Linked DNA regions of Gloeobacter violaceus PCC 7421. The protein of the gene in region 1 interacts with the protein of each later gene in a pairwise test. Links are inferred from orthologs where the notes say so. Each region holds a gene or a part of one and is shown in the gene's direction. Other genes may lie near its edges.

What was found. The genes of interacting proteins can lie anywhere in the genome.
Region 2: the proteins of sfsA (region 1) and GLL_RS20210 interact in binary tests that used the Escherichia coli proteins (3 or more experiments, as listed by UniProt). The link is inferred for Gloeobacter violaceus PCC 7421 from one-to-one orthologs.

What each region holds. Positions count from the first base shown.
Region 1 is NC_005125.1:1,839,323-1,842,387, reverse strand. The notes cover bases 60-3,055. They hold sfsA (DNA/RNA nuclease SfsA), read left to right. Parts: upstream 60-1,200; coding sequence 1,201-1,911; downstream 1,912-3,055. Other genes in these bases: GLL_RS08970 (carboxypeptidase-like regulatory domain-containing protein), read left to right, coding at 1,979-3,055; GLL_RS08980 (hypothetical protein), read left to right, coding at 587-1,204; GLL_RS08985 (hypothetical protein), read left to right, coding at 384-581; GLL_RS08990 (hypothetical protein), read right to left, coding at 152-328. In the rest of the region: more of GLL_RS08970, read left to right, coding at 3,056-3,065. UniProt on the Escherichia coli protein: Binds to DNA non-specifically. Could be a regulatory factor involved in maltose metabolism.
Region 2 is NC_005125.1:4,116,226-4,119,149, reverse strand. What follows is about bases 70-2,924. They hold GLL_RS20210 (glutamate-5-semialdehyde dehydrogenase), read left to right. Parts: upstream 70-794; coding sequence 795-2,054; downstream 2,055-2,924. Other genes in these bases: rpsC (30S ribosomal protein S3), read left to right, coding at 2,599-2,924; rplV (50S ribosomal protein L22), read left to right, coding at 2,246-2,596; GLL_RS20215 (hypothetical protein), read left to right, coding at 369-761; rpsL (30S ribosomal protein S12), read right to left, coding at 70-189. Outside these bases: more of rpsL, read right to left, coding at 1-69. UniProt on the Escherichia coli protein: Catalyzes the NADPH-dependent reduction of L-glutamate 5-phosphate into L-glutamate 5-semialdehyde and phosphate. The product spontaneously undergoes cyclization to form 1-pyrroline-5-carboxylate.

The sequences.
Region 1 (3,065 bases):
GAACGCCGAAAACTTTTAGAAAAACTGGATGTACAGCAACAGCCGCAGGCCACTCATTTGGACCCCCGGCTTCACGCCCTGTAGCTGCGGACTGGCCACCGGTACCGCGTGCAAATCTTCACCAGTCCTATGCCGACCCGGCAACATTCGCTCAATTGTTGCGAGCCGACTCCATTTCGCGCTGCAGATGCTGGCCGGTGGTCGGCAGCATTGCAGGCGGGTGCGCGGACGGACGGCTGGTGCACGTCAGTACGTAAGCCTGTACCTTTTCGATGTCGAGGCGCAATTCGAGCAGACGCTGATGGTACTTTTCTGTACTTTTAGTCATTGTCTGAAAACCTATGCTAGGAGGAGAGCCAGGCAAATACCCTGTTAACTTATTGATGAATGCCATTGAACATGATAGCCGGAAGGGCGTGACTGATTTGAGAAGACTTGCACCGGTCGGGGTACGCGTCACCACCCATAGCGGCCTGGCCGATCGCGAACAGTGGACTTGGGAGATTGTAGAGGCAAAGTTGTATCAGATTTTGTTCGTAGTGGTCAGTTTGTTGCCGGACAATCTGGCTGGTGGCGGATAGGGCCCATGGAAAATTTTGCCGCCGATCGCCGCATATTCGCCGATTTGCTCAGCTTCAAGCCCAATCGCCACACGTTGGGCGGGGCGAGCTATCTCATCGTTGCTACCCCCGACAACGGCCTGCGGGGCAACTGGCTGATCGATTGTCCCGCCTTTGTCGAAGAGAATTGCACCTTGATTGAAGGGGTTGGGGGAATCGGGGCGATTTTTCTGACCCACCGGGGGGCCATGGGCCAGGTGGAGGAGTTCTGCCGTCATTTTCGGGCGGCCGTGCGCATCCACGAACAGGAGGCTTATCTGGTCAAAGCCCGCGAGGTCGAAGTGCGCGCCTTTGACGGCGACTGCGAACTGGACGCGGGACTGTCGGCCCTTTGGACACCCGGTCACTCGCCGGGGTCCAGTTGCCTGCTTTGGCAGGCACACGGTGGAGTGCTCTTCAGCGGCCGGCATCTGCTGCCGACGAGCGACGGGGGGGCCATGCCCGTGCGGGTGGGCCGTACCTTTCATTGGCCACGGCAACTGGCGAGCGTCGAGCGGCTGGGTGCCTACTCCTACCGCCATATCTGTCCCGGGGCGGCCACGGGATTGTTGCGTTCCCGGCGCACCATCGTCGTCGAACCATGAGTGTGCTTTTTGAGTACCCGCCCCTGGTACGGGGGATCCTGCGCCGTCGCTACAAGCGATTTTTTGCCGAGGTTGAACTGGAGGACGGGCAACTGGTCACCGCCCACTGCCCGAACACCGGTCCGATGCGGGCCATCAGCACCCTCGGAAGTCCGGTATATCTGTCGCGCTCACCGGATCCGGCCCGCAAGCTCGCCTACACCTGGGAGATGATCGACCTAGACGGCACCTGGGTCGGGGTGAATACGGCCCTTCCCAACCGCATCGTCTACCGGGCTCTGGTGGAGCGGGTGATTGCCGAGGTGGGCACTTACCGGACCATTCGCCGCGAAGTGCCTTACGGTAGTGAAAACAGCCGCATCGATTTTTTGCTCACCGGCGAGGGGGAGCCGCTGTACCTGGAGGTCAAGAGCACTACCCTCAACCAGGGCACCCTCGCCCTGTTTCCGGATACGGTCACCACCCGCGGCCAGAAACACCTGCGCGAACTGATCCGCCTTTGTGAGCACGGCACGCGGGCAGCGATGCTGTACTTCATCAACCGCGGTGACTGCACGGCCTTCAGCCCGGGCGATTCCCTCGATCCGCTTTATGGACAACTGCTGCGTGCCGGTATCGAGCGCGGTCTGCTGGTCTTGCCCTGCCGCTTCGAGATCACCCCCCAATCGGTGCGCTACCTGGGTACGGCCTCGATTCTGCTTGCCTGAGGGAAGCCGGATAGCAGGGGGGTAAGTTACCATCGGTGCCAGTCTTTGCGATTCATCGGGGCTTTCTATGCGCCTTCTCCCTCAGTGGCTCTGGCTCGCGATGCTCACTGCCGCTCTTCCGGCCTGGGGCGCTCCCGAGGACCAGTCATCGGCCCCTTTCAAGCCCACCACTACCCCGGCCCGCCCGGCTCCCGCCGGAGCGATCCAGCTTCAGCCTCCCTTCAAGCCGATGCAGACGCCGTCGGTATCCCCGTCAAAGCCCGCCGCCACCCCGAGCCCACCCGTACCGACTGCGGCCAAATCCGGGACTCGCCAGACCCAACCCTTGCCCGGTCCGGCCAAACCCGGTCCCATCCAGGACCAACCGCTTGCCGCCCCGGCACTCGCCCTGCCGCAACCCGGCAAATCCCCCACCATCCCCACATTTTCCAGGCCGGCCTCCACAGCCAAGCCGGCTTTGGCTCCGGCTAAACCCGCCGCTACGACCCCACAATCGTCACCTGCCGGCATAGCGCCAGGAGCGGCTGCCAAGCCTTCCCCCGCAATGCTCAAAGCCGAACCGAAACCCGTCGCTGTCCCGGCGCCAAAAACTTTGATCCCGGCCAAACCGGCCGTGCAGAGCGCACCAAAACCTGATCCGGGGGCGCCCAACCCGACATTCGTGATCCCCCCCCGCGCTGCCGCCCCGGTACCCACCCAGGCCACGCTGCTCGGGCAAATCCGCAACGAGCAGGGTGACCCAATCGCCGAGGCGACGGTGAGCCTCGGTAAGCACTCCGCCCGCACCGACGCCAGCGGCAGCTATCTCATCGAAAAACTTACCCCCGGCCGCTGGGAGGTCAAGATTCAGCACCCGCTCTACACCGAGAAACAGACGCGCATCTGGCTGGTGGAGGGTCTCAAGACCACCCTCTCCCTTGCGCTGCCCCGCTCGGTCGCCAGGCAGGAACCCACCCGAGTGGGCCTGCTCGGGGTCGGCTCGCTGCCCGTCACCGATACGCTCGCTCAGCGGCTTGCCGAGGAGTTGGTGCGCACGGGTGCTTTTCCGAAGGTGGGGCCGCTCACGTTTCTCAAGCGCGACGAGGTGATGCCTATCGTGCGCAAGATCGACCGACCGCTCCACGAGATCCTCGATCGCGATCGGCCCGACACGG
Region 2 (2,924 bases), 2.3 Mb from region 1 along the record:
CACTTCAAAGCCGCTGGTCAGGCGGACGCGGGCTACCTTGCGCAGGGCCGAGTTGGGCTTCTTGGGCGTGGTGGTGTACACGCGCGTGCACACCCCGCGCCGCTGGGGGCAGGCCTTGAGGGCTGGCGACTTGGTTTTGCGCTGGGCAATCCCGCGCTCACGGCGAATGAGCTGGGCGATCGTGGGCATGATTTCGGTTAAAGTCAACGAAGACTTAATATAGCCAGCGAAAGAACCCTTCGTCAACTAAGAATTGTTGCACGGCGTGCCCCAGGAGCGGTCCGCCGCCGCCGGTGCGTTGCCTTGCCACTGCCTGAGGTGTGACCTAAGATTGCGGTACTCAAGGGCATAGGTTCTGGGTCGCACCCGTGAAGCCAGAAAAAATCGATCTCCAGGTGGAGTATCCGTGTCCGCGCTGCAAACGGGGGAGGCTGCAGGCCATTGTCCTCACCGAAGCGTTTGGCTGTGACCGTTGCAGCCAGATATTCGGCCTCTCGCCGGATGGGTTGGTGCTTGAACAGCTTTCGACCAGCTACCCCTACAAAAAAGCTTGGCAGTGGATCGGGGGAAACTGGCGCGATCAAAACCGTTCTTTGACGGACAACTACTTCCCCTTTATTCTGGTTGCCCTGGCTTTGATCCCTCCAGTCTGGCTGCCCCTGGTGCTCCAGTCGCGTTCGGGCTTTGGAGCGCTTGCGATTACGGTGGTGTTGACGCTGATCGTGCTGATCTTCTGGCTGGCCCGCCGTTCTAGACCCTAGAGATCACTACAGTTCTTGCGGAAACCTTTGCAGGTGGAATCTTCGCTTTACGAAACCCTCAAAGTCACGGCGCAGCGGGCACAGCGCTCGACGATGGCGCTTGCTCAAGTGCCTTCAGGAATCAAAAACAAGGCGCTACGCGCCATGGCCCGTTCGCTGCGCACCGCCCACAGCGAAATCCTCGAATCGAACACGACGGATCTCGAATTCGGTCGCCAGATGGGCCTTTCTGAGACGTTGCTCGACCGGCTGAAGCTGACTCCCCAGCGCCTCGAAGGTATGGCGCTTTCTTTGGAGCAAATCGCCGCACTCAAAGATCCGGTGGGTGAAATCGTGGGCGGCTGGCGGCACCCCGAGGGCCTGGAAATCGTGCGGGTGCGGGTGCCGCTGGGCCTCATCGGGATCATCTACGAGGCACGCCCCAATGTTACCGCCGACGCCATCGGCCTGTGCCTCAAGTCCGGCAATGGAGTGCTCTTGAAAGGCGGCAAAGAAGCCGAAAATTCCAACCAGGCCATCAGTTCTGTCCTCAAAGCCGCCGCCTACGAACAGGGCATTCCGGAAGGCTGCATCGAGCAGCTGCCCGGCGAGCGGGCGGTGGTCGAGGCGCTGATTCGCCTTAATCCGTATCTGGCCCTGGTGATCCCCCGGGGAGGGCACTCGCTCATCGACTTTGTCGTGCGCAACGCGACTGTGCCGGTGCTGGAGACGGGGGTGGGCAACTGCCACATCTACGTCGCCGCCTCCGCCGATCTGGAGATGGCCCGCCGCATCGTCATCAACGCCAAGGTCCAGCGCCCCTCGGTCTGCAACGCCGCCGAGAAGCTGCTGGTGCACCGAGACACGGTGGTGACGCATTTGGCCCCGCTGCTGGAGGATCTGCACGCCCACGGTATTGAAGTGCGCGGCTGCCCGCGCACCGTTGCCTTCGACCCGAAGGTCAAAAGTGCCGGTGAAGAAGACTGGGGCAAGGAGTACCTCGACAAAATCATCGCCATCAAAGTGGTCGATTCGACCCGTGAAGCGATCGACTGGATCAACCACTACGGCACCCGCCACTCAGAAGCGATCGTCACCGCCAACTACGAGGAAGCCCGTCGCTTCACCGCCGCTATCGACGCGGCGGCGGTCTACGTCAACGCCTCGACCCGTTTTACCGACGGCGGCGAATTCGGCTTCGGGGCCGAGATTGGCATTTCTACCCAAAAGTTGCACGCGCGCGGGCCGGTGGGCCTCGTGGAACTGACCACCACCAAATATGTTGTGAGCGGTTCCGGCCAGATCCGGCCCTGAGGCTGGACACTCGCCACCTTTTGCCTTACACTCGATATCTGTTGCCTTGCGGCAGCCGGGTGGATACTGGGAGGCTTGCTTCCTAAGTCCCTTTGCCTGATTTTGCTGTTCGTTATGGGACGAGCCTGACGGGTATGGGACATGCCTGTCGGCGGTCCGCTCTGTTCAGATCCCTAAGGTGTACCCAAACCATGGCCGACGAAGTCAAAGCCGTCGCTCGCTTCATTCGCATGTCGCCTTTCAAGGTGCGCCGGATCCTCGATCAGATCCGGGGGCGCTCCTATCAGGACGCGCTGATCATCCTCCAGTTCATGCCCCACGCCGCCACCGAGCCCATCAAAAAAGTGCTCGAGTCGGCGGCGGCCAACGCCGAGCACAATTTCAGCCTCGATCGGCGCGCTTTGGTGGTGAGCACCGCCTTCGCCGACGGCGGTCCGGTACTCAAGCGCTTTCGCGCCGGCGATCGAGGCCGTGCCCGCCCCGTCCGCAAGCGCACCAGCCACATCACCGTCGCCGTGCGCTCCACCAGCGAGGTCGAATAACCATGGGACAGAAAGTACATCCGATCGGCCTGCGTCTGGGCATTATCCGTGACCACCGCTCGCGCTGGTTCGCCAAGGCGGGCGAGTACCCCGCACTGTTGGCCGAAGACCACAAAATTCGCGCCTATATCGTCAAGAAACTGGCGAGCGGCGGCATCGCCGATGTCGACATCGAGCGCAAGGCCGATCAGGTGGAGATCACCATCCGCACCGCCCGGCCGGGCGTGGTGGTCGGCCGCGGCGGCGCGGGCATCGACGAACTGAAGGCCAATCTCGAAAAGCTGATCGGCCGCCGCCAGATCCGCATCAATGTCGTCGAGGTCCAGCG